DNA from 4 places in the Paractinoplanes hotanensis genome. Region 3 is predicted to be linked to each of the others. Evidence: riboswitches for the same ligand, from Rfam matches in the RefSeq annotation. Region 3 holds a riboswitch; each other region holds the start of a gene.
The links. Region 3 has a riboswitch for cobalamin ahead of LXN57_RS17200 (ABC transporter substrate-binding protein). Riboswitches for the same ligand answer to the same signal wherever they lie in the genome.
Positions count from the first base shown of each region.

Region 1: it holds a riboswitch for cobalamin, as region 3 does, so the genes downstream of both, LXN57_RS00855 (ribonucleoside-diphosphate reductase subunit alpha) here and LXN57_RS17200 (ABC transporter substrate-binding protein) in region 3, are expected to answer to the same signal.
Region 2: it holds a riboswitch for cobalamin, as region 3 does, so the genes downstream of both, metE (5-methyltetrahydropteroyltriglutamate--homocysteine S-methyltransferase) here and LXN57_RS17200 (ABC transporter substrate-binding protein) in region 3, are expected to answer to the same signal.
Region 4: it holds a riboswitch for cobalamin, as region 3 does, so the genes downstream of both, LXN57_RS08865 (VWA domain-containing protein) here and LXN57_RS17200 (ABC transporter substrate-binding protein) in region 3, are expected to answer to the same signal.

Region 1 covers NZ_JAMQOL010000001.1:177,281-184,804, reverse strand. The annotation lists partial or broken gene LXN57_RS00880 (response regulator) at 1-46, shown strand, start outside; partial or broken gene LXN57_RS48275 (hypothetical protein) at 30-80, opposite strand; gene LXN57_RS00875 (ABC transporter ATP-binding protein) at 156-794, opposite strand; gene LXN57_RS00870 (rhamnogalacturonan lyase) at 873-3,065, opposite strand; gene LXN57_RS00865 (PepSY-associated TM helix domain-containing protein) at 3,198-4,628, opposite strand; gene LXN57_RS00860 (NUDIX hydrolase) at 4,934-5,440, opposite strand; cobalamin riboswitch at 5,537-5,750, shown strand; gene LXN57_RS00855 (ribonucleoside-diphosphate reductase subunit alpha) at 5,867-7,524, shown strand, end outside.
Region 2 covers NZ_JAMQOL010000001.1:169,658-177,181, forward strand. The annotation lists gene LXN57_RS00815 (ABC transporter ATP-binding protein) at 1-428, shown strand, start outside; gene LXN57_RS00820 (class I SAM-dependent methyltransferase) at 425-1,087, shown strand; partial or broken gene LXN57_RS00825 (nitroreductase family protein) at 1,087-1,242, shown strand; gene LXN57_RS00830 (hypothetical protein) at 1,333-2,040, opposite strand; gene LXN57_RS00835 (hypothetical protein) at 2,042-2,374, shown strand; gene LXN57_RS00840 ((2Fe-2S)-binding protein) at 2,490-3,248, shown strand; gene metE (5-methyltetrahydropteroyltriglutamate--homocysteine S-methyltransferase) at 3,287-5,536, opposite strand; cobalamin riboswitch at 5,639-5,853, opposite strand; gene LXN57_RS00850 (ribonucleotide-diphosphate reductase subunit beta) at 5,878-6,873, opposite strand; gene LXN57_RS00855 (ribonucleoside-diphosphate reductase subunit alpha) at 6,894-7,524, opposite strand, start outside.
Region 3 covers NZ_JAMQOL010000021.1:77,893-85,416, reverse strand. The annotation lists gene LXN57_RS17220 (ABC transporter permease) at 1-599, shown strand, start outside; gene LXN57_RS17215 (VOC family protein) at 650-1,399, shown strand; gene LXN57_RS17210 (ABC transporter ATP-binding protein) at 1,414-2,190, opposite strand; gene LXN57_RS17205 (FecCD family ABC transporter permease) at 2,187-3,266, opposite strand; gene LXN57_RS17200 (ABC transporter substrate-binding protein) at 3,283-4,218, opposite strand; cobalamin riboswitch at 4,328-4,465, opposite strand; gene LXN57_RS17195 (DUF4229 domain-containing protein) at 4,450-4,761, opposite strand; gene LXN57_RS17190 (hypothetical protein) at 4,774-5,202, opposite strand; gene LXN57_RS17185 (hypothetical protein) at 5,229-5,858, opposite strand; gene LXN57_RS17180 (C40 family peptidase) at 6,071-7,524, shown strand, end outside.
Region 4 covers NZ_JAMQOL010000010.1:173,645-181,168, reverse strand. The annotation lists gene LXN57_RS08875 (hypothetical protein) at 1-188, shown strand, start outside; gene LXN57_RS08870 (gluconokinase) at 222-1,784, shown strand; cobalamin riboswitch at 1,851-1,976, shown strand; gene LXN57_RS08865 (VWA domain-containing protein) at 2,034-4,283, shown strand; gene cobO (cob(I)yrinic acid a,c-diamide adenosyltransferase) at 4,283-4,882, shown strand; gene LXN57_RS08855 (cobyrinic acid a,c-diamide synthase CobB) at 4,876-6,225, shown strand; gene LXN57_RS08850 (cobalamin biosynthesis protein) at 6,251-6,649, shown strand; gene LXN57_RS08845 (alpha/beta fold hydrolase) at 6,677-7,471, shown strand; gene LXN57_RS08840 (glutamate-cysteine ligase family protein) at 7,488-7,524, opposite strand, start outside.

The DNA of each region.
Region 1 (7,524 bases), on a different contig from region 3:
CGTGATCGTCGCCTACGAGTCCGGTCTGCTCAGACCAGGGACAGCCAGACCCGCATCGTCGACGGGCCGCGGGAGGCCCAGTCGTGGTACGGGCGAAGCGTGACCGACGTCTTCTCGAAGGGCGGTGCATCGTGTGGTCCAGGACGCGAAGTCGGTCAGCGGGCCTGGACTTCTTCTTCCAGACGGCCTGAACGCAGCGGCAGCAGGGTGTCAGCCAGGTCGATGATGCGCTGGTCGTGGGTGGCCACCAGCGCCAGAGTGCCGTCGGTCACCGCAGTCGTCAGCGCGGAGAGGACCAGCGCCACGTGTTCGTCGTCCTGGTGGGCGGTGGGCTCGTCGAGCAGGGCCACGGCCGGGCTCAGCACGAGGGTGCGAGCCAGGGCCGTGCGCTGCTGCTCGCCCAGGGAAGTGTCGTGCGCGGGGCGGGTGGCCAGGGCGTCGAGGCCGAGGCGGGCCAGCAGCTCGGGGTCGGGGGTGCGGCCGCGCAGACTGGCCGGCAGGTGGGCGTTCTCGGCGACCGTCAGCTCGGGGGCCAGGGCCGGGCGCTGGGGGAGCAGGGACACCTGCGCCCAGTCGTGCACCGAGGTTGCCGGCTTGCCGCCGACCGTGACCTCGCCCCGGGACGGCGCCATGATGCCGGCGACCAGGTGCAGCAGGGTTGATTTGCCCGACCCGGAGCGGCCCGCCAGCACGGTCAGCCGAGCCGGGGGCAGGGCCAGGCTGACCTCGCTGACCACGGCGGTCGCGCCGCGCAGGTGAGTCACCGCGTTCAGTCTGACGAGGTCTGTGGTCACCCACCCATCCTTCCCGACCAGGCGCGCCGGCGCCGCCCCCACCCGGCGCGCGTTTCGGGTGCGGGTGACGGTGCGTGTTCAGCGGAGCGGCACGCGGCTCCAGTCGGTGTCGGAGGCCAGGTAGAAGCCGGGGTACGACGGCTGGTTGTACGTCGTCTGCTGGCGGGCCACCTCGGCGCGGTACTGGGGGTCGTCCATCAGGGTGTAGAGCTTGTGCCCGGTCGGTTCGGTGCTGACGTAGATGCGTACGGCCGAACTGTCTGTCGTGCGGACCAGCAGCTCCTCGCGCCAGTCGCCGAGGATGTCGGCGATCAGTCCGGCGTTGCCCTTGGTGCCGTTGTTCGTCCGGGCGCCCTCGGCGGTCAGCAGTGTGCCCCGGCGCCAGTCGTCGATCGTCGGGGTGACGTCGCCGGCTCCGTTGACGATCTGGGTGGTCAGGTCGGCCGACCAGCGAATGCTCTGGTTGGTGCCGGGGACGGCTCCGGGCAGCACCTGGCCCTGCGCCGTGTACAGGCCCGAGGCCTCGGTGCCGCCGGGGAGGCTGGCCCAGGACTCGATGCCGGGAGTGTCCGGCAGAACGTCGCCGATCATGCCGCGGCCGGTGTCCCGGCCCGAGTAGGCGCCGAACAAGACCTCGCCGGTCCGGGCGTCGCGCATGGCCATGCCGTACGGGGCCGAGGCGCCGTTCTCGTGCACGGTGAAGATTTCCAGGCCGGGGCGGCCCGGATCGATGTCGGTGACGTGCATGGCGTCGCCGTGGCCGAGGCGGACGCGCCGGCCGGGGTCGGCGCTGCCCTCGGGGAGCACGCCGGTCGACGAGTAGAGCAGGCTGCCGTCGTCGTCGATGGTGGCTGCGCCGTACACGACCTCCTGCTGGCCGTCGCCGTCGACGTCGGCCGCGCTGAGCGAGTGGAAGCCCTGCGTGGTCAGCTTTCCGTACACGGGATCGGCGCCGTCGCGGCCGTGCGGGCTGTCGTTGAACGGGTTCGTCATGGGCGCCCAGCCGCTGTCGACATACCAGTTCTCGACCAGGTGACGGCCGTTCCACCGGTACGCGACCAGCGTCGACCGGGTGTAGTAGCCGCGCGCGAACACAGCCGACGGGTGGCGTCCGTCGAGGTAGGCGACGCCCGCGAGGAAACGGTCGACGCGGTTGGCCGGTTCGATCCGGGGCATCGCGTAGTCGCCCCAGCGGAGCCCGTCGTCGTCGCGGCCGGGCTTGTAGCGCACCGTTTCCAGCTCGCGGCCGGTGGCGCCCTCGAAGACGGTCAGATACTCGGGTCCGTCGACGATGAAGCCCTGGAACGCCCGCAGTGCGTTGCGCGGGCTGCGGGCGGGCGCGTACACGTCGATGAAGTAGTCGGCCAGTTCCTCGGCGCTGCGGCCGGCGGGCGTCAGACCGAGGGCCTCGCCGACCGTGGCCGGCCAGTGTCCCGCCACCACTTCGGGGTGAGCGGCCCAGCCACGGAACATCCTGACGAGGTGCTCGTAGTAGCCGGCCGCGCTGAGCCGGTAGTCGTCGGTGTTGCGGTAGCCGCGGGCCAGGTCGGCCCTCGGCAGGGTGATGTGACGATTCTGTCCATTGCGGATTGTCCGGGTGCCGGGCGCGGTCTTCATCATGATCTCGGCCCGGCCGTCGCCGTCGAAGTCGTACACCAGGAACTGGGTGTAGTGGGCCCCGGCCCGGATGTTCACGCCGAGGTCGATCCGGTGCCGCAGGGTCCCGTCCAGCTCGTACGTGTCGACGTACACCGGCCCCGTGTAGCCGACCTGGGACACGTCCTTGGAGTTCGACGGATCCCACTTCACGACGTACTCGTTCTGCCCGTCACCGTCCACGTCGCCCACGCTCATGTCGTTGGCCGAATACGTGTACGCCTCCCCGGCCGGCGTCACGCCGTCGGCCGGCTTGCGCAACGGTAGGTCGAAGTAGTTCGTGGCGCTGGTCGCGGCGGGGTCGCTGCGCCTCCCGCCGACGGCTGCCACCTGGTAGCGGGAGGTCGTGCTGCCACCCGCGTCCAAATAGTTGGTGCTGTCGGTGACGGTGGCGATCCGTCTGCCGTCCCGGAACACATGGAAGTTCGTGCCGGTCAGTCCGGTGGTGCTGTGCCCGGTGGCCTCGCGCTTGAACAGCCGCCAGCTGAGGAAGGCGCCCTCACTGGTTCCGGCCACGACCAGCCCGCGGTCCGCCTCGGGCCGGGGCGAAGCTACCGCGGCGGCCGGAGTGGCGAACAGAGTCAACGTCGTCGTGACAGCCAGAATCGATCGCACGGCAAGCCCTCCACGCTGGTGGATGTCCCGAGGTAAGCGCTTGCCTGAGTGTGCATCGACGCCTATGGATGGTCAATGGGCTGAGGGCGATGCATCGAATCGGGCGCCGAGAGAGAAGGCGGAGGGGTCGCGTCAGCTTCCGGCTGGCGGCGGCGACACCGGGACCGAGGGGCCAGGGCGGGAGCGCCACGCGCCCACGGCCATGTCGGCCAGCAGGAAAGCCGCGAGGGGGATGCCGAACATCGGCACCACCCAGCCGAGGGCGATCACGGCCGGGACGCCGACGGCGATGGCCCACGGCGGCAGCTTCTGCCAGGCGCCGCGCTCGACCGGGGGAGCACCCACCAGCGCGCGGCGGCCCGTGCGGGTCGGGCGGCGCTGCCACCACATGCGGTAGCCCCAGACGATGACGGTGAGGAGACCGATGGCGAGCAGGGCGAGCAGGATCTGGTTGGGGACGCCGAACAGCATGCCCATGTGGGCGCTCACGCCGAGGCTGGTGAGCTGGGCCAGCAGGGGATAGTCGGCGAAGTCGCTGCGGTCGACCACGGTGCTGCTCGCGGCGTCGACGGCGATGCTGTCCTTGCGTACGGGGAACTCGGAGTCGTTCTGGGTCACGGTCCAGGCCGTGGCCGCATCGGCGGGCACGCTCAGCTCGATCGGCCCGTCGAGGCCGTTGTCGCGGGCGATCTTGACCACCGAGTCGGCGGTGGCCGGGTCGAACGCCACCGCCCCCGAGGCGCCGCCGTGGTGGTCGCCGCTGGGCGCGTCGACGCCGGTGGTGAGCGACGGCGTGCGCGAGTCGAGCGCGTCCAGGGCCGCGCCGAAGTTCTCGCCCGCGTAACGCGACCAGGTCAGTCCGGTGGCGGCGAGGAACAGCAGGCCCACAGTCAGCCACACACCGGTCGCGGCGTGGAAGCTGCGGGTGCGGCGCACGCCCTTGCGGGCCGACAGGTCAGGGGCGAGAAGCCTTTTCGCCGTACGGTTGCCGCGCTGCCGCCGCCACCAGAGCGCCAGCCCGCCGAGCGCGATGATCGCCAGCCAGCTGGCCGCGAACTCGGAGTAGTGCCGGCCGAGGTCGCCCAGCTGCAGGTTGCGATGGAAGTCGTCGAACCACGTCTTCAGCGGGGTGTAGGTGAACCAGGTGGTGAGCTGCCCCTTCACCTCGGCCGTGTACGGGTCGACGTAGACCGTGTGCTGCCGGTCGTCGGTCAGCGACTCCACATTGAAGTCGACCTGCGTGGTGCCGTCCCCCTCGCCGGGCCGGATCGTCGCGATCTCGCCGTCGGGGTGGGCCTGCCGGGCCGCCGCCACCTGCTCGGCCAGCGGGCGCGGTGTGCCGTCCGTGCTCGCGACGGTCAGCTCGTTGCTGTAGACGAGGCTGTCGAGCTGAGGAGTCAGTGTGTAGGCGAGACCGGTGAGCGCGGCCACGAACAGGAACGGCGCTACGAAGATGCCCGCGTAGAAGTGCAGGCGTAACAGCAGCGCGCCGAAGCCGCTGGATCTCCGCTCCGGCCGGGGGACGGGCGCGGGCTTGACCTGAGTTTCGGGGACGGCGGACATGGGCTCCTCGTTCCGGGGGTCCACGACGACATGGGGGATGGTGCCGTCTGTGTGGTCGTCCTCCGGCCCGGGATAGTTCCCAGCGATTCCTCAGGAGGGAAACGCCGTGCAGGTAGCAGGTGTGAGCGCCGACCGGGCTGCCCGGGCCGCGGGGCGATGCGGGTCATGGGCGTACCGCGTCCGGCCGGCACATGCGGCAGGCTGAGCTGAACGGGTAGCAGGAAGACGGCGCCCGAGACCCCGACCGGCGTGGTGACGAGGGCGATCAGCAATCCGGCGGCGAACCCGTCCAGCAGATCGACGCCTCACCGGCCGAGCGTGACCGGGGCGGCGGGTATCCCGGACGTGAGCAGGGCGGTCAGCGGCGTGGCGAGGTCACGCGGCGAGAACAGGTCAGGTCCGGTGTAATCGATGATCTCGGCGAGCCGCCACCACCGGAAGGCGTCGAGGTGCTCGTCGGCGGCGAGCTGGTCGTCGGTGAACTCGCCTCGAGGCTCGAAGTGGGTCGCGCGGACGAGGAAGTAGTCGTTGACGATGCCGTCGAGGCCGGGCGGGTGATCCGCGCCCACGATCACCTGATGCCAGACGTGCGGCGGATCGACGGTGGTGACCAGGCCGGTTTCCTCTCGCAGCTCACGGCGCAGCGCGGAAGGCCCGTCCTCGCCCGGTTCCACGCCGCCACCCGGAGCGGCCCAGACGGCGTGTGCTCCGTTCGGTACCGCCGGGTGGGGCGGGATGAACCGGCACAGCAGGACGCGGTCGTCGTCGTCGAGGATGATCGCGCGGGCGGAGGTTCGGAGGTTCAGCGGCATGGCGGATTCCCGGGCATGATCGACACGAGACGCAGGGTAACGGGTGACACGCCCGCCACAGCATGTGGTGTTGTGCGTGGGGGCCGTCCTCCATATATGGTGACTCCCGCAGCTGGTTCGATCATCGCTGGGCGGTGATCGAGGCAAGAGGGAACCCGGTGGAAATCCGGGACTGCCCCGCAGCGGTGAGTGGGAACGACCGCCGTCACACAGCACTGGGCGTCTTGAACGACGCCTGGGAAGCGACGGCCAGTAGGCCTGGTGCAGTGCGCCCACGAGTCCGAAGACCTGCCAGCGCACCGTACGCCACTGTGGCGTGCGGTGGACGAAGGCCGCGCGGGACGGCCGACGCCATTCGTACGGCCGCACCAGGCCGTCGGCGTCCCCTGCGTGCCTTCACCACGGGTGCAAGGGGGGAACGCGAGAATGACGGTCACGCAGGACACGACCGCGGTGCCGGAGCAACGACGGCACGGCATGCAGGTGCGCAAGCGCAACGGCGACCTGGAGACGGTCGACGTCAACAAGATCGTCAAAGCCGTCGAGCGGTGGGTGGCCGACCTCGACGAGGTGGATCCGCTGCGGGTGGCGACCAAGACGATCAGCGGGCTCTACGACGGCGCGACGACCGCGGAGCTCGACAAGCTCTCCATCCAGACGTCGGCCGAGCTGATCGGCGAGGAGCCGCAGTACTCGAAGCTGGCCGCGCGGCTGCTCGCGGCCTACGTCGACAAGGAGGTCCGCCTCCAGGGTGTGCACAGTTTCAGTCAATCGATCAGAAACGCGCACTCACTGGGGCTGATCGGCGACGAAACGGCCGGCTTCGTCGAGCGAAACGCGCGAAAGCTGGACGACGCGATCGATGTGGACGGCGACCTGCGGTTCGAGTACTTCGGGCTGCGTACGGTGGCCGACCGCTACCTGCTGCGCCACCCCCAGGAGCGCACGGTCGTCGAGACCCCGCAGTACTTCCTGCTGCGGGTGGCGTGCGGGCTGTCCGAGACGCCGTCCGAGGCCATCGGGTTCTACCGGCTGATGTCGTCGCTGGCCTATCTGCCCAGCTCACCGACGCTGTTCAACTCGGGCACCCGGCACACCCAGATGTCGTCGTGCTTCCTCGTCGACTCGCCGCGCGACGAGCTCGACTCCATCTACGAGCGCTACCACCAGGTCGCGAAGCTGTCCAAGTTCTCGGGCGGCATCGGCATCGCGTGGTCGCGCGTCCGGGGTCGTGGCGCGCTCATCCGGGGCACGAACGGCAGGTCCAACGGCATCGTCCCGTTCCTCAAGACCCTCGACGCGGGCGTCGCCGCGGTCAACCAGGGCGGCCGGCGCAAGGGCGCGGCCTGCGTTTATCTCGAGCCGTGGCACCCGGACGTCGAGGAGTTCCTGGAGCTGCGCGACAACACCGGCGAGGAGTCGCGCCGCACCCACAACCTCAACCTGGCCAACTGGATCCCGGACGAGTTCATGCGCCGGGTCGAGGCCGACGGCGAGTGGTCGCTGATCGACCCGTCCGACGCGCCCGAGCTGCCCGACCTGTTCGGCGAGGCGTTCGACGAGGCCTACCGGGCGGCCGAGAAGAAGGCGGTCAAGAAGGTCAAGGCCCGCGACCTGTACGGGCGGATGATGCGCACACTCGCGCAGACCGGCAACGGCTGGATGACGTTCAAGGACCGCTCGAACGCGTTGTCCAACCAGACCGGCGCCCCGGGCAACACCATCCACCTGTCCAACCTGTGCACCGAGATCCTCGAGGTGAACAGCGACGACGAGACGGCGGTGTGCAACCTCGGCTCGATCAACCTCGGCGCTCACGTGACCGGCGGCGGCGTCGACTGGGAGAAGTTGCGCGCCACGGTGCGGACCGCGGTGGTGTTCCTGGACCGGGTCATCGACATCAACTACTACCCGTCCGAGCAGGCCGCGAAGTCGAACCCACGTTGGCGGCCGATCGGGCTCGGGCTGATGGGGCTGCAGGACGCGTTCTTCCAACTGCGGCTTCCGTTCGACTCGGCCCAAGCCCAGGAACTGTCCACGCGCGTACAAGAAGAGATCTTTCTGACCGCGCTGGAGGTGTCGGC
Region 2 (7,524 bases), on a different contig from region 3:
ACGAGATCGCCGCCCGCTGCCTGGCCCGCGTCGGCGCCACCCACCTCGGCCCGCGCCCGTTCAGCGGCCTGTCCGGCGGCGAACGCCAACGGGTGCTCATCGCCCGCGCGCTCGCCCAGCAGGCCACCCACCTGCTGCTCGACGAGCCGACCAACCACCTCGACATCCGCTACCAGCACGAGGTCCTGGGCCTGGTCCGCGGGCTCGGCACGTGCTCGGTCGTGGTGCTGCACGACCTCAACCTGGCCGCCCGCTACTGCGACGACCTGGTGCTGCTCGGCCGGGGCGGGGTGGTGGCGGCCGGGCCGGTGGACGAGGTGCTCGACCCGGCCGTCCTCGAGCCCGTCTACGGCATCGGAATCAAGCGCCTCGACCTCGACGGCCACCTGCACCTGCTGTTCCACCCGTTCTCCGAGGAGGCCGCATGACAGCGCAGGACAGCATCAACGACTACTGGACCGGCCGCGCTCCCGGCTACGCCGAGTACCAGCTGCGGCCCGAGCGGCTCGCCGACGACACCGCCGCCTGGTCGGAGGTCTGGTCGTCCGAGCTGCCGCCCGCGCCCCTCGACGTGCTCGACGTCGGCACCGGGAGCGGCCAGGTCGCGTCGGTGCTGGCCGGGCTCGGCCACCGGGTGACCGGCATCGACCTGTCGGAGGGAATGCTGGAGCAGGCGCGGGCCACGGTGAAGGGCGTCGACTTCCGCCTCGGCGACGCCGTCACACCCGACTTGCCGGCGGGGAGCTTCGACGCCGTGACCGGTCGCTACGTCATGTGGACCCTGCGGGACCCGGCGGCGGCCGTGCGGAACTGGATCCGGCTGCTGCGGCCCGGCGGAACGGTTGCCGTGGTGGACAGCACGTGGTTCCCGCACGGCCCGCAGTCCTTCTACGAGCCCGAGGTGTGGCAGGCGCTGCCGCTGGCCCGGGCCACCTCCATCGCGCCGACCGCCGCCGTGCTCGAGGAGGCCGGCCTGACCGGGGTGACGGTCACGCCCCTGACCACGATCTACGAACTCGACCGGAAGTACGGCGTGGCGCCCGGCCACGACCTGCAGACGCAGTATCTGATCACCGGGAGGCTCTGATGGAGTTCCGCGAAGCGCTGCGCGGCCGGCGAATCGTCCGCAACTATCGCACCGACCCGATTCCCGACGAGGTCATCGCCCGCACCGTCGAGGTCGTGCACCGGGCGCCGAACGCCGGCTTCAGCCAGGGTCACCGCCTGGTCGTCGTCACCGATCCGGACACCCGACCCTCGGCCACCCCGCCGACGACCCGGCCGTCCCCACCGCCCGGCTCGCCGAGCGACGCCGGCCGATCGACGAGCTGGTCAGCTGGCGCCGGTGAGCCGGGTCGCGAAGACGAGCGGCGGACCCGCCTCGGGACGGGCGACGACGGTGATCCCGGTGCGCCGGCCCGCCGCCAGCGGCACGGCCGCCAGGGCCATGCCGGGCGCGACCACCTGGGCGGCGAACGGCTCGCCCGAGCCGGGCACGACGGTCCAGGAACGGATCCGACCGGCTGTCTTCTCCGCACAGAGATGCAGCAGCGCTGTGCCGCTGCGCACCGGCTCCGCCCGCAGGAGCAACTGCCGGCCCTCGGCGTACGCCACCGCGGACTTCCGGACCGGGCAGGGCCCCTCCGCCTCGGCGGACGCGATGTACGCACCCGTCCAGAGCAGCGTCGTCGCGACCAGGACCACCCCCAGGGCCACCGCCACAACCAGCCCGCCTCGCCACGAGCGACCAGGCGCGGCCGGGACAACAACGGCTGCGGTACGAGCGAGAAGCAACCCGTCGGCCCCGTGCCGCACAGTGAGCAAGCCTCCGGCCCCCGCACCGCGCCGCCGCCGGGCACGGCAGTACCGCGTGCCGGTCGTGGCCGCTGCCGGCCCGTGCTCCCCGAACTCCATGCCCGGGTAGTCGCTGCGCCGAGCCCGCTGGTTCCCTCGCCACAGCACCACCGTGGTGGCGGCTACCGTGGTGGCCGGATTCGAGAACGTCGGGGTGAGTGTGAGCGAGACCGCTGAGGGCTGCACGGTGACCGTGTGCCGCGACTGCTGCTGCGGTAACGCGCTCCAGCACCCATCGCTCGACCACGAGGCCCAGCTCGACCGATTGAGCGCGGCTCTGGCCCCCACCCACCGCGTACGCAAGAGCCTCTGCCTCGATGTCTGCGCCGAGGCCAACGTGATGGTCGTGCACCCCGCACCCACCGCCCGCCGCCGGGGCGCCACCCCGGTCTGGTTCGGCCTCGTGCTCAGCCCCGAGGTCGAGGCCGACCTGGTCTCCTGGGTGCGGGCCGGCGGGCCAGGCGTCGCCGAACTCCCACCCGTGCTCGACCTCTCCGTCATCCCGGCCCCCGGCCGCTGACGGCCCACGCGGTCGCCGCCGTGACCGGGCCGTCGCCGCCGTAGCCAGGTCGTCGCCGCCGTCACCGGGCCGTCGCCGCCGTAGCCGGGGTCATCGTAGAGTGGGTGCCGTGCCGATGCCCGAGGTCGACGCCGGGCCGGCCCTGCGGGCGGCGGCCCGGCTCGGGCCGTATTTCGCCTGGCAGCCGCTCGACGCCGAGCCGGGGTGGCGGCCCTTCGGCGAGCTGCTCGACCCGGCCGTCGTGGCCGAGCGGGTCGAGGCCGGGCGGCGGGTGCTTCTGCGAATGTCCGGCCTGCGCCGCGACGAGATCGGCGAGCGGGTGGTCGCCTCCACGATCTTCCTCGGGCTGGCCTCGCGGCTCGTCTCGCCCGTGCTGGCGGCGGCTGCGCTCACCGGCCTCGTGCCGCTGGCCGACCCGGGCCGCCTGTGGTGGCGGCCCGTCGAGAGCGGTCCGATGCCGATCGCGTACGACGGCCTGGGCGCCGCCGCGGGCAGCGGGCACGACCGTACGGCGATCGACCAGCTGGTCCGCCCGATGCTCGAGGTGTTCCGCCACCGGTTCGTCCTGTCCCCGCAGGTGTTGTGGGGCAACGTCGCCTCGGCGCTCGGCGGAGCCGTCGGCATGATCGCCGGCAACGCCCCCGGCCGGGCCGCCGAGCGTGCGGCCACGATCGTCACCGGCCTGCTCGCGGAGCCGCCCCTGGCAGGCATGGCGACCCTGCACCGGCCCGATCCGCACCGGGCCCGCTGGTTCCTGGTGCGCGACAACTGCTGCCTCTACTACCGCATCCCCGGCGGCGGCACCTGCGGCGACTGCGTGCTCACGCCGGAAGTGGTCCGGCGTGAGCAGTGGCAGAGGCTCCTCAGCCGCTGATGCGTGGCCGGCCGAAAGGCGATGGGCCACCGGACACCTCAGCCGCCGCGAACCTCGGCGGCGGCTGCCACGAGGTGCTTCAGCGACGCCTCGACCTCGGGGTAGCCGCGGGTCTTGAGGCCGCAGTCGGGGTTGACCCAGATCCGGCGGGCCGGCACCGCGGCGACGGCCCGGCGCAGCGATTCGGCCACCTCGTCGCGCGACGGCACCCGGGGCGAGTGGATGTCCCAGACGCCGGGGCCGACACCGCGGGCGTAGCCGATCGCGGCCAGGTCGCCGAGCACCTCCATCTTCGACCGGGACGCCTCGATGCTGGTGACGTCGGCGTCGAGGGCGTCGATGGCCGTGATGACCTCCCCGAACTCGGAATAGCAGAGGTGGGTGTGGATCTGGGTGTCGTCGGCCACGCCGCTGGTGGCCAGCCGGAACGAGCCGACCGCCCAGTCCAGGTACGCCTTCTGGTCGGCCCGGCGCAGCGGCAGGGTCTCGCGCAGCGCCGGTTCGTCGACCTGGATCACCCTGATGCCGGCCCGTTCCAGGTCGGCCGTCTCGTCGCGCAGGGCCAGCGCGACCTGGTCGGCGGTGTCCGCCCAGGGCTGGTCGGTGCGGACGAACGACCAGGCCAGGATAGTGACCGGGCCGGTGAGCATGCCCTTCACCGGGCGGTCGGTGAGCGACTGCGCGAACGTCGACCACTCGACGGTCATCGGGCCGCGGCGGGCCACGTCGCCGTAGATGATCGGCGGGCGTACGCAGCGGGAGCCGTACGACTGCACCCAGCCGAGGTCGGTGGCCGCGAACCCGTCGAGCTGCTCGCCGAAGTACTGCACCATGTCGTTGCGCTCCGGTTCCCCGTGCACGAGGACGTCCAGGCCCAGCTCCTCCTGCAGCCGGATGACGTGCTCGACCTCCTTCCTCATGAGCGCGGCGTAATCGGCGGCGGACAGGGTTCCGGCGCGCAGAGCGGCCCGCGCCTGCCGCAGCGGAGCGGTCTGCGGGAACGAGCCGATGGTCGTGGTGGGCAGATCCGGCAGCCCGAGCCGGGCCTGCTGGGCGGCGGCCCGTTCAGCGTAGGCGCCGCGCTGCCGGTCGGCCGGGCTCAGTGCGGCGATCCGGGCCCGTACGCCGTCGTGCCGCCACGACGGCGGGGTCGCGGGCAGCGGTTCGGGGAGGTGGGCGGTGCCGTCGCGCAGCGCCCTGCCGAGCAGCACGACCTCGTCCACCTTCTGCCGCGCGAACGCGAGCCGGGCGACCAGGTCCGCGTCCAGGCGCTTCTCGACCGACAGGTCGACCGGGACGTGCAGCAGCGAGCATGAGGCCGAGACCGCGACGTGGTCGGCCAGCCCGGTGACGGTCGCTCCGATCGAGGCCGCGGCGCGCAGGTCGGTACGCCAGATGTTGTGCCCGTCGACCAGTCCGGCGACGATCGTCTTGCCGCGCAGCGGCCCGGCGGCGGCCAGCCGGGCCAGGTTGCCCCGGCCGGCGACCAGATCGAGGCCGAGCGCCTCGATCGGGGTGCCGAGCAGCGCGGGCAGGGCGGCGCCGAGCTCGCCGAAGTAGGTGGCTACGAGGATCTGCGGCCGTCGTTCGAGGCCGCCGAGGCGGTGGTAGACCGCGCGCAGCGCGTCGATCTCCGCCGGCGTGCGGTCGGTGACGTAGGCCGGCTCGTCCAGCTGCACCCAGGGCACGCCGGCGTCGGCGAGGCGAACCAGGATCTCCGCGTACGTGTCGGTCAGCTCGCCGAGACGGTCGAACGGCAGCCCGCTCGACGCGGAGGGCTTGGCCAGAAGCAGGAACGTGGCCGGCCCGACCAGCACCGGGCGGGTGGTGATGCCGAGCGCGGCGGCTTCGGCGTACTCCCGCAGGGGCTTGTCCGGCCGCGCCCGGAAGGTGGTCTCGTCGGCGATCTCGGGGACCAGGTAGTGGTAGTTGGTGTCGAACCACTTGGTCAGCTCGAGCGCGGGCTCGGCGTCGACTCCGCGGGCCATGGCGAAATACGTGTCCAGTTCGGACAGACACAGCCGGTCGAACCGGTCCGGGACCGCACCGACGGCGACGGCGGTGTCGAGGACGTGGTCGTAGAACGAGAACGTGTTGGACGGGATAGCGTCGAGCCGGGCGTTGCGCAGCGTCTGCCACACCTCGGCGCGCAGCCCGGCGGCGGTCCGCTCGAGTGCGGCGGCGTCGATCGTGCCGGCCCAGTAGGCTTCGACGGCCTTCTTCAACTCACGGTTGGCGCCGATACGCGGGTAGCCGAGCACAGTGCTCTGCCCGAAAGGCGTTGTCACGACAGGTGTTCCTTCCCTCGAAGACCCCGGTGGCCCACGAGAAGAGGCACGCTGAAACGAGGCACCTGACCCTCCCGCGGGATCACCGGCGGCGCGCACCGGTCGGTGCGCACGGTGCGGGCAGGTCTTCGGACTTGCGGGCGCCTGGCACGTTCCTACTGGCCGTCGCTTCCCAGGCCTCGCGGCCCAGTGCTTGATGACGGCGGTCGTTCCCACTCACCGCTGCGGGGCAGTCCCGGATTTCCACCGGGTTCCCTCTTACGACGCCCCGGTCCGGTCTCGTCGGACCGGGGCGAACCAGCACTGCCGTCCACTCTAGTGAGCGGATCGGCATCAGTCGCTCAGAATTCGTCGTCGAAGGTGACCGAACCCGTCACACCGACCTGGTAGGCCGAGACACGGCGCTCGAAGAAGTTCGAGAGCTCCTGCACGTCCTGGAGCTCCATGAAGGCGAACGGGTTGCCGCTGCCGTACATCGGCTCGATGCCCAGCGCCGACAGGCGGCGGTCGGCGACATGCTGCAGGTACTCGCGCATGTCGGCCAGCGACATGCCCGAGACGCCCTGGGTGAGCAGGTCCTCGGCGAACTGCACCTCGCATTCGACGGCCTCGGACAGCATGTCGCGGACCTGCTGCTCCATCTCGGCGTCGAAGAGATCCGGTTCCTCCTGCCGGACCTGGTCGACCACGTCGAACGCGAACGCCATGTGCATGCTCTCGTCGCGGAAGACCCAGTTGGTGCCGGAGGCGAGGCCGTTCAGCAGGCCGCGGGAGCGCAGGAAATACACGTACGCGAAAGCGCCGTAGAAGAACAGCCCCTCGATGCACGCGGCGAAGCAGATCACGTTGAGCAGGAACGCGCGGCGGTCCACCTTCGACCGCAGCGAGCGCAGTTCGTAGATCGAGTCGATCCACTGGTAACAGAACTCGGCCTTGCGGGCGATCGACGGGATGTTCTCGACGGCCGCGAACGCCTCGGCGCGCTCGTCGAGATCGGGCACGTAGGTGTCGAGCAGGTTCAGATAGAACTGAACGTGCACGGCCTCCTCGAACAGCTGCCGCGAGAGATAGAGGCGGCCCTCGGGCGAGTTGACGTGTTGATACAGGTTGAGCACGAGGTTGTTGGACACGATCGTGTCACCGGTGGCGAAGAAGGCAACCAGCCGCGAGACCAGGTGTTGCTCGGCCGGTGAGAGGCGCTGCAGGTCGGCGAGGTCGCCGTGCAGGTCGACCTCCTCGACGGTCCAGGTGTTCTTGATGGCGTCCTTGAAGCGGTCGAAGAAGTGCGGGTAGCGCATCGGCCGCAGCGTGAGGTCCATGCCGGGATCGAGCAGCATCTGACGTACGGGGGTGGTGGTCACTGGCAGGCCTCACATGACTCGGGGTTTTCCAGGGAGCAGGCAAGGGCTTCCTCGTCGGAGACGACGGGAAGCGCGGCGAGCGGCGTCGTGGCTGCCGCGACGGAGACGGTCGCCTGCTGGATGCGCGTCGCGGGGCGCGAGCGCAGGTAGTACGACGTCTTCAACCCGGCCTTCCAGGCGTACAGGTACATCGAGGAGAGCTTGCCGATGGTCGGCGCGCTCAGGAACAGGTTGAGCGACTGCGACTGATCGATGTAGGGCGCCCGGGCGGCGGCCAGCTCGATCAGGGCCTTCTGCGGCAACTCCCAGGCCGTACGGAACAGTTCGCGCACCTCGGCCGGCAGTTCGGCGATGCCCTGGACGGAACCCTCGGCCCGCTTGATCTGCTCCCGGATCGAGGCCGTCCACAGGCCGCGGGCCTTCAACTCCCGTACGAGATACGTGTTGATCTGCAGGAACTCGCCGGACATGGTCTCGCGCTTGAAGAGGTTGGACACCTGCGGCTCGATGCACTCGTAACACCCGGCGATCGAGGCGATGGTGGCCGTCGGCGCGATCGCCACCAGCAGCGAGTTGCGCAGACCGCTCGTCCGTGCGCGTTCGCGCACGTTCGTCCACCGTTCGGTC
Region 3 (7,524 bases):
ACGCGACCCTGGCCACCGTCTCGATGATCACGTTCTCGGTGATGACGACCAACCTCTTCCAGCACGGCGCCGGAGTCGCGGAGGACCGGGCCCAACCCTGGGATCCGTACGTCCGGACCCTGCCCGCCGGGGCCATGCCCCGTTTCGCCGGTCGCATCCTCTCCGGTCTCTGCCTCATGGCGGTCTCGTTGGTGCCGGTCGTGCTGATCGCCGCGTTCTTCACCGAGGCCACGGTCACCCCGCTCGCTTTCCTGATCGCCGCCGGGACCACCGTCGTCATCGCCGTCCCGTTCATCCTCATGGGACTCGCGATCGGTTACTCGATGCCGCAGAAGGCCGCGATCGTCGTCGCCCAGGTGCTGTTCTTCCCGCTCGCGTTCCTGGGCGGGCTGATGACCGGCCCGGGCCTGGCGCCCGGCATCGTCGAGAACATCGCGCCCTATCTGCCTACCGGCGGGGCGGCCCGGCTGATGTGGGCGGCTGTGAGCGATATTCCGTACGATTTCCGATCTATCGCCGCGCTGGTGGGCTGGACCGCGGTGCTCGGTGGGGGAGCCCTATGGGCCTATCGACGCGATGAGGGTCGGCGATTCAGCTAGAACATCGACACTTAAGCCCGTCCAAAGGTGCACGGTGCGACGATGCGGCCATGACCCCATCGACTCCCGGAGCACCCAGCTGGGTCGATCTCGGCACCGCCGACCTCCCCGACGCGGAAAGGTTCTACACCTCGTTGTTCGGCTGGTCGGCCGAGGTTTCCGGCGACTACGTCACCTTCACCCTGAACGGTCTTCCGGTGGCCGGCGCCGGCCCGCTCTACGGCGCCGGCCAGCCGACGGCCTGGAGCACCTACATCGGTACGAACGATGCCGACGGTGTCACCGCCCGGGTGGCCGGCAACGGCGGCAAGGTGCTGGTGCCGCCGTTCGACGTGCAGGAACAGGGGCGGATGGCGGCCTTCCTCGATCCGGGCGGCGCGCCGTTCAGCGTGTGGGAGCCGGGCACGATGCGCGGCGCCGAGCTGTTCGACGTGCCCGGGGCGCTCACCTGGAACGAGCTCAACACCCGCGACCTGGACGGGTCGATGGCCTTCTACCAGTCGGTGTTCGGCTGGCAGTTCCGCAACAGCTCGATGTCCGGGGTTCCGTACGTGGTCGCCAAGGTGCACGAGACACCGGTCTGCGGCATCCAGCCGATGCTGCACGACCTCTGGCCGGACGACGTCAGTCCGCATTGGATGGTCTACTTCTCGGTGCACGACGTCGACGTAGCGGCCGAGCACACCCTCGCCCTGGGCGGCGCCGTGGTCCAGCCTCCGACGACCCTGCCGATCGGCCGTTACGCGGTGCTCTCCGACGCACAGGGCGGCCTGTTCTCCGTGCTCGCCGGCGCCCGCTAGCACGCGCCACAGACTCAGCGGCGAACCGGCACGACGAGTGGCCCGTGCTCGCCCTCGACCACGCGGACCCGTACCCGGTAGTGCCTGGCGAGGTTCTCCTCGGTGAGCACCTCGCGCGCCGTGCCCGCCGCGGCAACCGTGCCCTCGGCCAGCAGCACCATACGGTCGGCGTACTCGCCCGCGGTCGTCAGGTCGTGCATCGTCATCAGCACGGTCAGCTCCCGCTCGGCCCGCAGGCGGTCGATGAGTTCCAGCACCTCCTGCTGATGTCCGATGTCGAGCGCACTCGTCGGCTCGTCCAGCAGCAGGATCCGCGCGCCTTGAGCCAGCGCCCGGGCCAGGAAGACACGCTGCCGTTCGCCGCCCGACAACGTCTCGAGCCGCCGGCCGGCGAAGCGCGCCACATCCAGCGACTCCAGCACTTCTTCGACGGCAGTGATGTCGGCGGCGGACTCCCGGCCGAGCGGCGCGATATAAGGCGTACGACCCAGGAGCGCGTAATCCAGCACCCGCATGCCCGGCGGGACCGTGGGCGACTGGCTCACCGTGGCGATCGTCCGGGCCCGCTCTCGGCGGTGCAGCCGGTCGACCGGGGCGCCGTCGAGCTCGACCGTGCCGGTGCAGGGCAACAGGCCGCCGATCGCGCGCAACGCCGTCGACTTGCCCGCGCCGTTGGGCCCGATCACCGTGACCCACTCGCCCCGGGACACGTCGAGGGCGACGCCGTCCACGATCAAGTTCCCGTCCAGCCGTACGCGAAGATCCTGAACACGAATCGCCCGAGCGCTCACGACGTCCCCCGGCTGCGGCGCAGCACCACGATGAAGAACGGCGCCCCGAAGAACGCCGTGACCACGCCGATCGGGATCTCGGCCTGCCCGCCGGCCGTACGGGCCAGCAGGTCGGCGAGCGCCAGGAAGGCGCCGCCGAACAGCACCGACAGCGGCAGGATCGACCGGTAGCTCGAGCCGGCCAGCAGGCGCATGGTGTGCGGGACGATGATGCCGACGAAGCCGATCAGCCCCGAGACCGACACCGCCGCCGCGGTGCCCAGCGAGGCGGCCACGATCAACAGGTAGCGGCTGCGCTGCGGGTGCAGGCCGAGGCCGGTTGCCTCCTCGTCGCCGACGGTCAGCACGTCGAGCTCGCGCCGCTGGGCCAGCACGATGACGGCGGTGACCACGGCGTACGGCAGCACGATGAGCACGTCGTGCCAGCCCGCGGTGGCCAGCCGCCCGAGCAGCCACGAGTAGACCTCGCGCAGCGTCTCGACGTGTCGCTGCATCAGATAGGTCTGCCCGGCGGCGAGGAACGACGAGACCGCCACCCCGGCCAGGATCAGCGTCGCCGGCGAGCGGTCGCGGCCCCCGGCCGCGCCCAGCAGCCAGGTCAGCGCGACCGCCAGCAGCGCACCGGCGAACGCTGCCACCGGCACCCCGATCGGCAGGTTGGCGGTGGCGTCGCCGGAAGCCCCGGCTCGCAACGAGATCACCGCGGTCACGCCTAGACCCGCGCCGGCAGCCACCCCGAGCAGGTGCGGGTCGGCCAGCGGATTGCGGAACACGCCCTGGTACGCGGCGCCGGCCAGCGCGAGCAGCCCGCCGACCAGCAGTCCGAGCACCACCCGGGGCAGCCGCAGCTCGGTGAGGATGGCGACCTCACGGGCCGTGAGGCCGCTGTGCAGCTGGACGCCCGGAATCAGGTTGAGAAGCTCGATGGCGACGCCGCCCGGCGGCAGCGCGACCGACCCGAAGGCCAGCCCCGCCACCAGCGCGATCAGAACGGCCGCGACACCACCGGCCAGCCAGCCCGCTCGCAGACCAGCCGGCCGGACCCCGCCCCGGTTCTCGCGGAGCGTGGTGGTCACCGCCCAGCCGTTCCGGTCACGCCGGGACCTTGGCCACGGCGTCGGCCACCGCGCGCACGAGATCGACGGTCCGCGGGCCCCAGCGGGACGCGATGTCGTCGTCGAGCGGGAAGATCTGCTTGGTCCGCACAGCCGTGATCGTGTTCCAGCCCTTGCGGGCGGCGACGGTCTGCGCCGACTGCTGGCAGCATTTGGTGTCGGCCAGGAAAATCGTGTCCGGGTCGGACTTGACCAGCGCCTCCGCCGAGAGCTGGGGGTAGCCGCCCTTGGCGCCGTCCGGGTCGGCGGCGTCGGCCACATTGGTCAGGCCGAAGAGCGAGAAGATCGAGCCCACGAACGTCTTCGAGGTGACCGTGTAGAGCGTCGGGTCGAGCTCGTAGTAGTAGCTGAGCGGCGCGCTGCGGGCGGGCACGTCCTTGACGATCTTGTCGATGTCGGCCTTCATCCGGTCGGTCAGCGCGTCGGCCTCCGCCCGATGCCCGGTCAGCGTGCCCAGGTCACCGATTTCCCGGTACGTGTCGTCGAGGTCAGCCGCGGCCGCGACGAGCAGCACCGGGATCTTCAGCCGGTCGAGCTGCGCGACGATCTTGTCGATGTCGTTGGAGAGCACCACCAGGTCGGGGTCCTTGGCCGCGATCGCCTCGGCGTTGGGCTTGAAGCCGGAGAGGTCGGTCTTCGGCGCGTCGGCCGGGTGGTTCGACTGATCGTCGACCGCCGTCACCTGCGGTCCGGCCCCGATGGCGAACAGCATCTCGGTGGCCGTCGCGCTCAGCGAGACGATCTTCTCGGGTCGCTGGTCGAGCGTGAGGTCGCCCACCGTCACCGGGTACGACGCGGCGGCGGCGCCCGACGGCTGACCACCCGCGGGCCCGGTCGTGTCGTCGTTGCCGCCGCAGGCGCCGGCCAGCAGCAGCGTGGTCACCGCGAGCGCGGCTGTCAGTGCACGTTTCATGAGGTCCTCCGGTCGGCCGGGTGCTGTGCCGACGGGCGTCGGCCGGGTGCTTCGCCGACAGGGCCTCAGGGGTGGTCTGTCCGCGAGGCGCCCCTCCCCGGGAGCGCTTGTTCGCGACCGGCGTCCAGGCGACCTGGCTCGACCCCGAAGGAGGTCACACAGTTGCGGGACAGCGCCGGGTTCACACCGGCTTCGCTGAACGCGGTCCCTCCGACGCTATCCCACCCCTGATCAACGGGGCGGTTCGGCGCTCTTCTCCTGCTGCGGAGCGGCGGCCCGGTCGCCCTCGGCGGCCGCTTCCTCGTCACCGGCCAGCGCGGCGCGCAGCCGCTCCTTCTCGGCCGAGCGACGGCCCGCGGCGCCGACGAGCTGCTCGTTCATCTCGTTACGCCACTTGGCGAGCAGGAAGAACGACGCGACGGCCGACACCAGGATCGCGATCATGCCGGTCACCAGGAGGTTGAGCGGGAGAGGCGAGAGCAGCGCGAGAACCACCACGAACAGGCCGATCCGGCCGAGCGTGTATTTGATGGCGGGGCTCATGTCTCCCTCTCGTCAGCCCACGCGGTGACTGAGCCACCGCAGGCCGTAGAACCAGATCAGGCAATAGACCACCGTGAAGGCGGCCGCGCCGAACAGACCGCTGACCAGCGTCGGGAACTGGGTGGCGGCGAGGCCGGCAATCGTCATGCCGGCGGCCACGGCGAAGCCGGTGCCCAGCAGAGCGACCACAACGCGCGAGGCGCCGTAGCCCTCGGCCCGGAACTCTTCGACGAACAGCCACACCGGCAGGATGATCGCGAGCCAGCCGCTGGTGTTGCCGAACTCGGAGACCCGGGTCAGCGACAGGATCGCCTCGAGGATCAACAGCAGGACGGCCCCGGTCACCAGCCCGGCCAGCGCGGTGCCGACGAGGTCGCCGATGGTCGCCAGGCGTCCGCTGGCGTCCCGGCGTGGGCGGCGGGTGCTTTTCGTGTCGGTCATGACACCTTGCAGGGTACGCGCCCGGCTCAGGCCCAGACCTGCTGCGGTTCGCTGCGCCGCAGGGCCAGGGAGGGCGCCGGCTCGTGCTCGGTCACGACCTCGTGGCGGCCGTCGCGCTCGACCGGCCGGAAGCCCGCGTCCCAGATGAGGGTGAGCACCTCGTCGCGGTCGGCGGCCCCCTCGGGACCGTCGAGGTCGTCGGCGCCGAAGTTGAGTGTGAGCTGGGCGACCGGCAGGCCGTGCATGGCCCAGGAACACGTCACGTGGCGCACGTTGTCGAGCAGCAGCCGGGACACGGCGAACGTCTTCAGCGTCTCGGTCGGCGCCGCCGCCCTGGCCTCGCCCTCGGGCTGGTGCCGCACCGGGGCGAAGGCCGGCACGTCGCCCGCTCGGTCCTGCTGGTCGCGCAGCCGCAGCACGTGATCGACGCGGTCGCCCGCACTCTCGAGACGGCCGTAGATCATGGAGGCGGCCTCGGACTGCGGGCCGGCGTTGAAGGTCACCCGGTCGCCGTTGAGCTCGGTGCGCCGGTGGTGGGCCAGGCGGCCGAGCCAGGCGAGGTCGTCGCAGGCGTAGAGGGCCTCGCCGTCGGCCCGGTTCAGCCGCTCGCCGGCATAGACCTTGGCCTCCAGCTCACGCTTCAATCCGGCATCCATCTGCTGCGCCCCTCTCGACAACTGCCGTCGAGAGTACTTCTCCCCTCCCCCGAACCGCCGGGCGCCGGTGTCCGGCGGGTGCCCGCGTGGTGCCGTTCGCCGGATTCCCAGTCTTCTTTCACCTGGGATCAATCGACAGGCATGCGAGCTTTGATGTAAGTCTTTAGGGGGACGGCACGCGGCGCGAAGCGGCGCGACGGGACGGGGAGCACATGGCGACAGCAAGAGTCGGTGTCCGGCGATCACGCAACGCACACCCTTGGTGGCGCCCCGTTGCGTTCTCCGCCGTTGCCGCCACCATTGCCGCCCTGTTCCAGCCCGTTCCCGCCCTGGCCGACCCGGCCACCGCCCCGCAGGACACATTCAACCTGGCCGTGCCCGATGTCGGCGCCCGCCCGGCGGCGCTCGGCACCCTGACGCTCCCCGGCCAGAAGGCGCCCACCACGAGCACGATCACGTCGCTGCCCGGGGCCGCCACCAACCCGGCCCTCCAGCGGATCGAGAAGGGTCGCAACGAGATCGCGGCCCTGGGCGACAAGCTGATCCAGGCCGAGCAGGATCGTGACCTGGCCAAGGCGCAGGCCGAGGCCGCCGGCCTGAAGTACGAACAGGCGTCGGCCAACCTCCAGCAGGCGCAGGCGGCCGCGGCCGACGCCGCGGCCCAGGCCGTGATCGACGCCGCCGGCCTGCCGCCCGGTGGCGTCGGCGGCGCCAACAGCCTCGACGATCTGGCCCGTCTGCAGCGTGGCCAGGGCACCGCCCAGGCCATCGCCCGCCAGATCGAACTGGCCCAGGTCACCGCGCAGCTCGCGCTCGACGAACAGGCGCTGAGCGGCGAGCGCCAGACCGAGTTCGCCACGGCTTACAAGACCCTCCAGACCCAGCTGGCCCGCAAGCAGACCGCACAGCAGACCCTCGAGCTGGCCAACGCCGACGCGCTGGCCGCCGCCGAGGCGAGCCAGGCCGGCGTCGACAGCGCGCTCGGCTCGGGTTATCTGGCCGGTCCCGAGGCTGGTCGCGGCGCCGACGCCAAGGCCATCGGGGCGCTCAACTTCGCGCTGGCTCAACGCGGCGACCCGTACGTCTGGTCCGAGGAAGGCCCCGACGAGTACGACTGCTCCGGTCTCATGTGGGCGGCCTACCGGTCGGTGGGCTTCCAGCTCAACCGCGTCTCGCGCGACCAGTACTGGCAGACCCGCCAAAGGGTCGTGTCGCGTTACTCGCTGCTCCCCGGCGACCTGCTCTTCTTCAGCAGCACCAACAGCTGGCGCGGCATCCACCACGTCGCGATGTACGCCGGCAACGGCATGATGGTCGAGGCCCCGCGCACCGGCCTCAACGTGCGGCTGGCGCCGGTCCGCTGGTCCCGGTTGTTCCAGGCCACCCGCGTCTTCGGCTCGATCGAGGGGATCGTGCCCGGCCCCGAGCTCGGCGCTCCCGATCCCGATCCGCCGACGACGCCGGACAACCCGACGCCGACGACCCCGCCGACCAGCACCAGGCCGCCGACCACGCCGACGACCCCGCCCAAGACTCCGTCGACGCCACCCACGACCCCGTCGACACCACCGACCACCCCGTCCACGCCACCGACCACCCCGTCCACGCCACCCACGACCCCGTCGACACCACCGACCACCCCGTCGACACCACCCACGACCCCGTC
Region 4 (7,524 bases), on a different contig from region 3:
TCCTGCACGCCCGCCTGCCGCAGCAGCTGGGCGTGGCGGTGGCCGCGCTCAACTGCCAACTGCTCTACCGCGTACGGGACGGGGCCTGGCTGCCGGTTGCCGGGCAGGCCGCCGTGATCCCGGCCGCCGCCACCCATCTGGAGGTGCGTCCCCGGCAGGGCCGAGCGGCGCGCGTCGCCCTGCCTTAGGTTTGAGGGCAGCCGGACGCTGGGAGGACACGCATGGACGTCGTGATCGGGATCGACACCGGAACCACCGCCACCAAGGGGGTGGCCGCCGGGCCCGACGGCACGATCCGTGCGCTGACCAGCGTCCACTACCCGCTCGTGGTGCCCGGGCCGGGGCGGGCCGAGCTCGACCCGGCCGCGCTGCGCGACGCCGCGGTCAAGGCGCTGGTCGACGTCGCCGAGGCCTGCCGCGCGAACGGCGACCGGGTGATCGCCGTCGGGCTCAGCGCCTTCCTGCACGCGATCGTGCCGATGGACGGCGACGGCGCGCCGCTCGGGCCGCTGGTCACCTGGGCCGACGCCCGCGCCGGGGAACAGAGCGAGCGGATCGTGGCCGAGGGCCGGGGCAAGCGCTTGCAAGGGCGTACGGGAACGCCGGTCCACCCGATGTCGCCGCTGACCAAGCTGGCCTGGTGGCGCGACAACGACCCCGAGACCCTGCGCAAGACCCCGCGCTGGGGCGGCGTGAAGGAGCTCGTGCTGGCCGCTCTGGCCGACGCCCCGTACGCCGTGGATCTGTCGATCGCCAGCGGCACGGGGCTCTACGACATCCACGAGCGGCGGTGGGACCCGGAGGCGCTGGACATCGCTGGAGTGACCGCCGGGCAACTGGCCGAGGTGCTGCCGACGACCACGGTCCTCAAGCTGCGGCCCGGCGTCGCCCGGGCGGCGGGGCTCGACCCGGCCACCCCGCTGGTCATCGGCGCGGCCGACGGACCCCTGGCCAACCTGGGCGTCGGAGCCACCCCGGCCGGGGTGGCGGCGGTCTCGCTGGGCACCAGCGGCGCGCTCCGGACGGTGGTCGACCGGCCCACCGCCGACCGGGCGGGGCGGCTGTTCTGCTACGCGCTCACCGAGGACCGCTGGGTGATCGGCGGGGCGGTCAACAACGCCGGCTCGGTGGTGCGCTGGGCCGGGCAGAGTTTCGCGGCCGGGTTCGAACGGCCGGGCGCCGAGGGGGAGGACGCCGACGAACGCGACGCCGCCCTGCTCGTGGAGGCCCAGGGGGTGGCGGCCGGCAGCGACGGGCTGCTCTGCCTGCCGTACCTGCTCGGCGAACGGGCGCCCTGGTGGAAGCCCGGTCTGCGCGGCGCGTACCTGGGACTGCGGCGGGAACACGGGCGCGCCCACCTCGTCCGGTCGGCCGTCGAAGGCGTGTGCCAGCAGCTGGCCCTGGTCCGGGACTCGTTCACGGCCGAGGGGATCGCGGTCACCGAGGTGCGGGCCACGGGCGGGGCGGTTGCCTCCGAGCTGTGGGTCGGTGTGCTCGCGGCCGCGCTCGACGTGCCGGTCGCGGTGGCCGACACCCCGGAGGGCACCGCGCTCGGCGCGTGCCTGCTGGCCCGGCACGCCCTCGGCGAGCTGCCCGACCTCGATCAGGCGGCGTCGCTCGTGCCGCTCGGCGAGCCGACCCGCCCCGATCCGGCCAACGCCCACCTGTACGCCCGGCTGCGGCCGCTCATCGAGTCTTCGGCGCTGGCCGTGCTCGAGGTGGTGAAGGAACTCGACCGGATCGCCCCGCCGGCCCTGCCCACGACGGAGAAGGCCGTGTCGTAGGGGTCACCTTACCCCGCGTTGACGGGGTGGGCGGGCGTGAGAAAGCATGGCGGGCGAGCGGTAGCGGAGGAACCCGGTGCGTAATCCGGGACGGTCCCGCCACTGTGACCGGGGAGCGACCCGCCACCAGAGGCCACGGCACCTACAGCCGGAAGGCGCGCGGGGAGCGACGATCCGGGAGTCAGGAGACTCCGGCCGCTCGTGACAACCGCCGCGCGGGCGTGGACACCCGCGCAGAGAGGGACTCCCGTGACGCCGTACCCGTTCTCGGCCGTGGTCGGCTTGGCCGATCTGCGCCTCGCCCTGCTGCTGACCGCCGTCTCGCCCGCTGTGGGCGGGGTTCTGGTGCGTGGCGAGAAGGGCACCGCCAAGAGCACTGTCGTGCGCGCCCTGGCCGCGCTGCTGCCCGAGGTGGCTGTGGTGCGCGGTTGCCGCTTCGCGTGTGACCCGTCGAAAATGGATCCGCTCTGCCCCGACGGCCCGCACGCCGCCGACAGTCCGGTTCACCACCGGCCCGCCTCGCTGGTGGAGCTGCCGGTCGGCGCGACCGAGGACAGGGTGGTGGGCACGCTCGATCTGCAGCGGGCGCTGGCCGACGGGGTCAAGGCGTACGAGCCGGGACTGCTGGCGGCGGCGCACCGCGGGGTGCTCTATGTCGACGAGGTCAACCTGCTGCCCGACCACCTGGTCGACCTGCTGCTGGACGCGGCGGCGATGGGCCGGGCCCACGTCGAGCGGGACGGGGTGTCGGTCAAGCACGCGGCCCGGTTCCTGCTGGTCGGCACGATGAACCCGGAGGAGGGCGAGCCGCGGCCGCAGCTCGTCGACCGGTTCGGTCTGGTGGTCAACGTGTCCGCGCCGCGCGACGCCAAGGACCGGGCCGAGGTGGTGCGGCGGCGGCTGGCCTACGAGCTCGACCCGGACCGGTTCGCGGCGCGGTTCGAGGGCGACGAGCGGGAGCTGGCGGGCCGGATCGTGGCCGCCCGGGACCTGCTGCCGGCCGTTGTGCTGCCGGACCGGGAGCTCGACCGGATCGCGCTGGTCAGTCTCGCGTACGGGGTGGACGGGATGCGCGCGGACATCGTGGTGGCCCGCTGCGCGGTCGCCCTGGCGGCCTGGCACGGCCGCGAGCTGGTCACTGCCGATGACGTACGCGATGCCGCGCGCCTGGCGCTGCCGCACCGCCGCCGCAAGGATCCCCTCGACCCGCCCGGCACCGACGAGCAGCGCCTCGAGCAAGCCCTGAAGGAAGCGGACGCGCAGCTCGGGGACGACGACCCGGACGACGCCCCGCCTGCTGGTGGCCCCGAGGACGGCGGCCCGGACGGGGGCGGCCCGGACAGCAGCGGCTCGGACAGCAGCGGCTCGGACCGTGGCGGCCCGGACAGCGGTGGCGGCGATGGGGGATCGGCTGACGGCGGCCCGGAAGGCGCCCGCGGCTCCTCGGACGACGGCGCTTCTCCGACGTCGCAGTCCTCATTGCCCAGTCCGGAAATGACGGATAAATCGGCCGCGGACCAGCAATCCGATGAGGACGGCGGGCGCGGCGAGAATCGGGTAGCCGGAGCGGCGGCGGTCGCGCCGGGTTCTGCCTATCGAACGAAGACTCTGAGCATCGCGCGTCGTGGGGAGGGCGGCCACGCCGGTCGTCGTTCGCTGTCGCTGTCGCGGCGTGGACGCGTTGTCGGCTCTCGGATGCCGACCGGTCGGCTGGCCGGGGCGCCGCACCTGCCGGCCACCCTGCGCGCGGCTCTGCACCGTGCGGGCACTGAGCGGTCACGGATCGGCCAGGGGCGCGAAGGAGCAGTCCCAAATCGGGTACGCACCGGGCAGGCAGAGGTGGGAGGGGCGCGTGACTCGAGCGCTGCCGGGCCTCAGTCGGACGGCGAGCGGGGCCAGGTGCACCGCGCGGGCGATGCGCCCGTGGATGCGGGTTGGCGGCCGATGGTGCTGCCCCGGGATCTGCGGGAGGCGGTGCACGTCGGGCGGGAGTCGAACCTGGTGCTCTTCGTGGTCGACGCCTCGGGGTCGATGGCGGCCCGCAAGCGGATGACGGTGGTGAAGACGGCGGTGTTGTCGCTGCTGCGCGACGCCTATCAGCGGCGGGACCGGGTGGGGATGATCACCTTCCGGGGGCACGAGGCCGAGCAGGTGCTGCCGCCCACGTCCAGCCATGAGGTGGGGGTGCTCCGGCTGGCGGGTCTGCGCACGGGGGGACGTACGCCCTTGGCCGCCGGCCTCCGGACGGCCGCCGCGACCATCGCGACCGAGCGTCGCCGTGACCCGCGCCGGCGGCCGCTGTTGATCGTCGTCACCGACGGCCGGGCCACCAGCGGACCCGACCCGGCCACCGTGGCGCCGGCGCTCGCAGGGGTGTCCACTGTGGTGGTCGACTGCGAATCCGGGCCGATCCGGTTGCGGCTCGCGGCCCGGCTCGCTGCCGCGCTCGACGCCGACCTGATGCCGGTGGAGGGCCTCGAGACGGGCCGGGCCGCCTGATGCCGCAGGGAAAAGTCACCTCCGTGCCGGACGACGGCCTCACCACCCGCCAGCGCCGGCGCCAGGCCGTGCTGGCCGTCCACACCGGACACGGTAAGGGCAAGTCGACCGCTGCCTTCGGGATGGCCCTGCGCGCGTGGAGCGCGGGCTGGCCGGTTGGCGTCTTCCAGTTCGTGAAGTCGGAGAAGTGGCGGGTGGGCGAGGAATCCGCGCTCAAGGCGCTCGGCGCCACCGGGGGAGCGCCGGTCACCTGGCACAAGATGGGCGAGGGCTGGTCGTGGATCCAGCGCGCCGGCGCCGAACGCGACCACGCGGCCGAGGCGGCCGAGGGCTGGGCTCAGATCAAGCGGGACCTGGCCGCCGAGACCCACCGGTTCTATGTGCTCGACGAGTTCACGTACCCGATGAAGTGGGGTTGGGTCGACGTCGACGAGGTGGTGGCCACGCTGGCCGAGCGTCCGGGCAACCAGCACGTCGTGATCACCGGCCGGGACGCGGCGCCGGCGCTGCTCGAGGCGGCCGACCTGGTCACCGAGATGACGAAGGTGAAGCACCCGATGGACGCGGGCCGCAAGGGGCAGCAGGGCATCGAATGGTGACCATGCCGCGGGTCGTCATCGGCGCGCCCGCCTCCGGACACGGCAAGACCACGGTGGCGACCGGACTGCTGGCCGCGTTCGCCCGGCGGGGGCTGCCGGTCGCGCCGTTCAAGGTCGGGCCGGACTACATCGACCCCGGCTACCACGCGCTCGCCGCCGGGCGGCCGGGCCGCAACCTCGATTCCGTGCTGGTGGGGGAGGACCTGATCGGGCCGCTGTTCGCGCACGGCTCGCAGGGCGCGTCGCTGGCCGTGATCGAGGGCGTGATGGGGCTGTACGACGGGCGTACCGGCGCCGGCGAGACGGGATCGACGGCCCAGGTGGCCGGGCTGCTCGAGGCGCCGGTGATCCTGGTGGTCGACGCGGCCGCGCAGGGCCGCTCGATCGCCGCGCTGGTGCACGGGTTCCGCAGCTTCGGCAGCGTGCGGATGGCCGGCGTGATCCTGAACCGGGTCGGCTCCGACCGGCACGAGGCGATCCTGCGCGAGGCCTGCGAGGAGGTCGGCACGCCGGTGCTCGGCGCGCTGCGGCGGGCCGATGCCGTGGCCGCGCCGTCCCGCCACCTCGGCCTGGTGCCCGCGGCCGAGCGCCGCGCCGAGGCCCGGGAGTCGGTCGACGCCCTGGCCGCGCTGATCGAGTCGTCGGTCGACCTGGCCGAGGTCATGGCGATCGCCCGGTCGGCCCCGCCGCTCGACGCCGAGCCCTGGTCGCCGGTCGCCGCCGATCCGGCGCCCGGGCGGCCGGTGGTGGCGCTCGCGGGCGGGCCCGCCTTCTCGTTCGCGTACGCCGAGACGGCCGAGCTGCTGGCCGGCGCGGGCGCCTCGGTCGTCACGGTCGATCCCCTGCGCGACGAGGCGTTGCCCGAGGGCACGCGCGGTCTCGTGGTCGGCGGGGGCTTTCCCGAGGTGTACGCGTCGGAGCTGAGCGCCAACGAGCCGCTGCGGAAGTCGGTGGCCGCCCTGGCCGCCTCCGGCGGGTCGATCGCGGCCGAGTGCGCCGGCCTGCTCTGGCTGTGCCACACCCTGGACGGCGCCCCGATGTGCGGGGTGATCGACGCCGAGGCCGCGATGACCCCGACCCTGACGCTCGGCTACCGCGACGCGGTGGCGCTGACGGACAGCCCGCTGGCCCCCGCCGGCACACGGGTCACGGGTCACGAGTTCCACCGGACGACCGTGCATCCGCGGTCGGGCCTGTTGCTCTCCCCGGCCGGCGGCGCGGCCTGGGCCTGGCGCGGCGCCGACCCGGAGGGCTTCGCCACGGCGTCGATCCACGCGTCCTACCTGCACCTGCACTGGGCGGGTAACCCAGGCTTCGCGTCCCGGTTGGTCACCGCGTTGTGACCGTCCCCGAAGATGCCGTTGCCTGATGGTCGTTGTCGGGATCGGCGCCCGGGCCGGGGTGGCGGCCGCCGATCTGTGCGTGGCGGTGGACGCGGCCCTCGCGGCGGCGGGCCTGACCGTCTCCGACGTGACCGTGCTGGCCACCGCCGACCGCCGGGCCGCCGAACCCGCCATACGGGAAGTGGCTCTCGACCGCGGTTGGCGCCTGGTCGCCCTGCGGGCTGCCGAGCTGGCCGGCCAGGACGTGCCGAACCCGAGCCGGGTCGTTGCCGCGGCGGTCGGCACGCCCAGCGTCGCCGAGGCCGCCGCCCTCCGTGCCGTCGGCCCGGCCGGCTCGCTGATTCTGCCCAAGCAGAAGCACGCCGGGATCACCGTGGCGATCGCCCGCCTCGGGCCGCGAACGCGAGATTGGCCCGTTCCCTGATCGGGAGCGTTCACTAGCGTCGATCCCATGGGCACAGCGGAGGTCAACGGAATCACGATCGGCTACGACGACGCCGGCGCGGGCCGGCCCTTGGTGCTGGTGCACGGGCACCCGTTCGACCGCTCGATGTGGGCCCCGCAGGTGGCGGCGCTGACCGGCTCGGGGTGGCGGGTGATCACAGCCGACCTGCGCGGCTACGGCACGACGGCGGTCGTCGAGGGCAGCACGCCCCTGCCCGTGTTCGCCCGGGACGTCGCCGCCCTGCTCGACCACCTGGGTCTGGACGACGTGGTGCTGGGCGGCCTGTCGATGGGCGGCCAGATCGTCATGGAGTGCTACCGCCAGTTCCCGTCCCGGATCCGGGCCCTGCTGCTGGCCGACACCTTCCCCCGGGCCGACACCCCCGAGGCCAGGTCTCACCGGCGGGCGACAGCCGGTCGCCTCGAGGCCGAGGGCATGACCGGCTACGCCGAACAGAACCTGGCCAAGATGATCGCTCCCTACAACGTCGAGGCGATGCCGGCCGTGGCCGACCACGTGATGACGATGATGCTCGGCGCCCCTCCAGCCGGGGCTGCCGCCGCGCTGCGGGGCCGGGCCGACCGCCCCGACTACCGCGATCTGCTGACCGGGGTCACCGTTCCCACCCTGATCGTCGTGGGCCGGGACGACGAGTTCACCCCCGTGGCCGACGCCGAACAGATGCACGCCCTGATCCCCGGCTCGGCCCTGGCGGTGATCGAACGCGCCGGCCACCTCCCCAACCTGGAGCAGCCGGTCGCCTTCAACAACGTCCTCGACACGTTCCTGGCCGGCCTGTGACGAGCCGGGCTGACGCTCAGTCGGGGTAGGGCCACTCGTGCACGGGGAGGTTC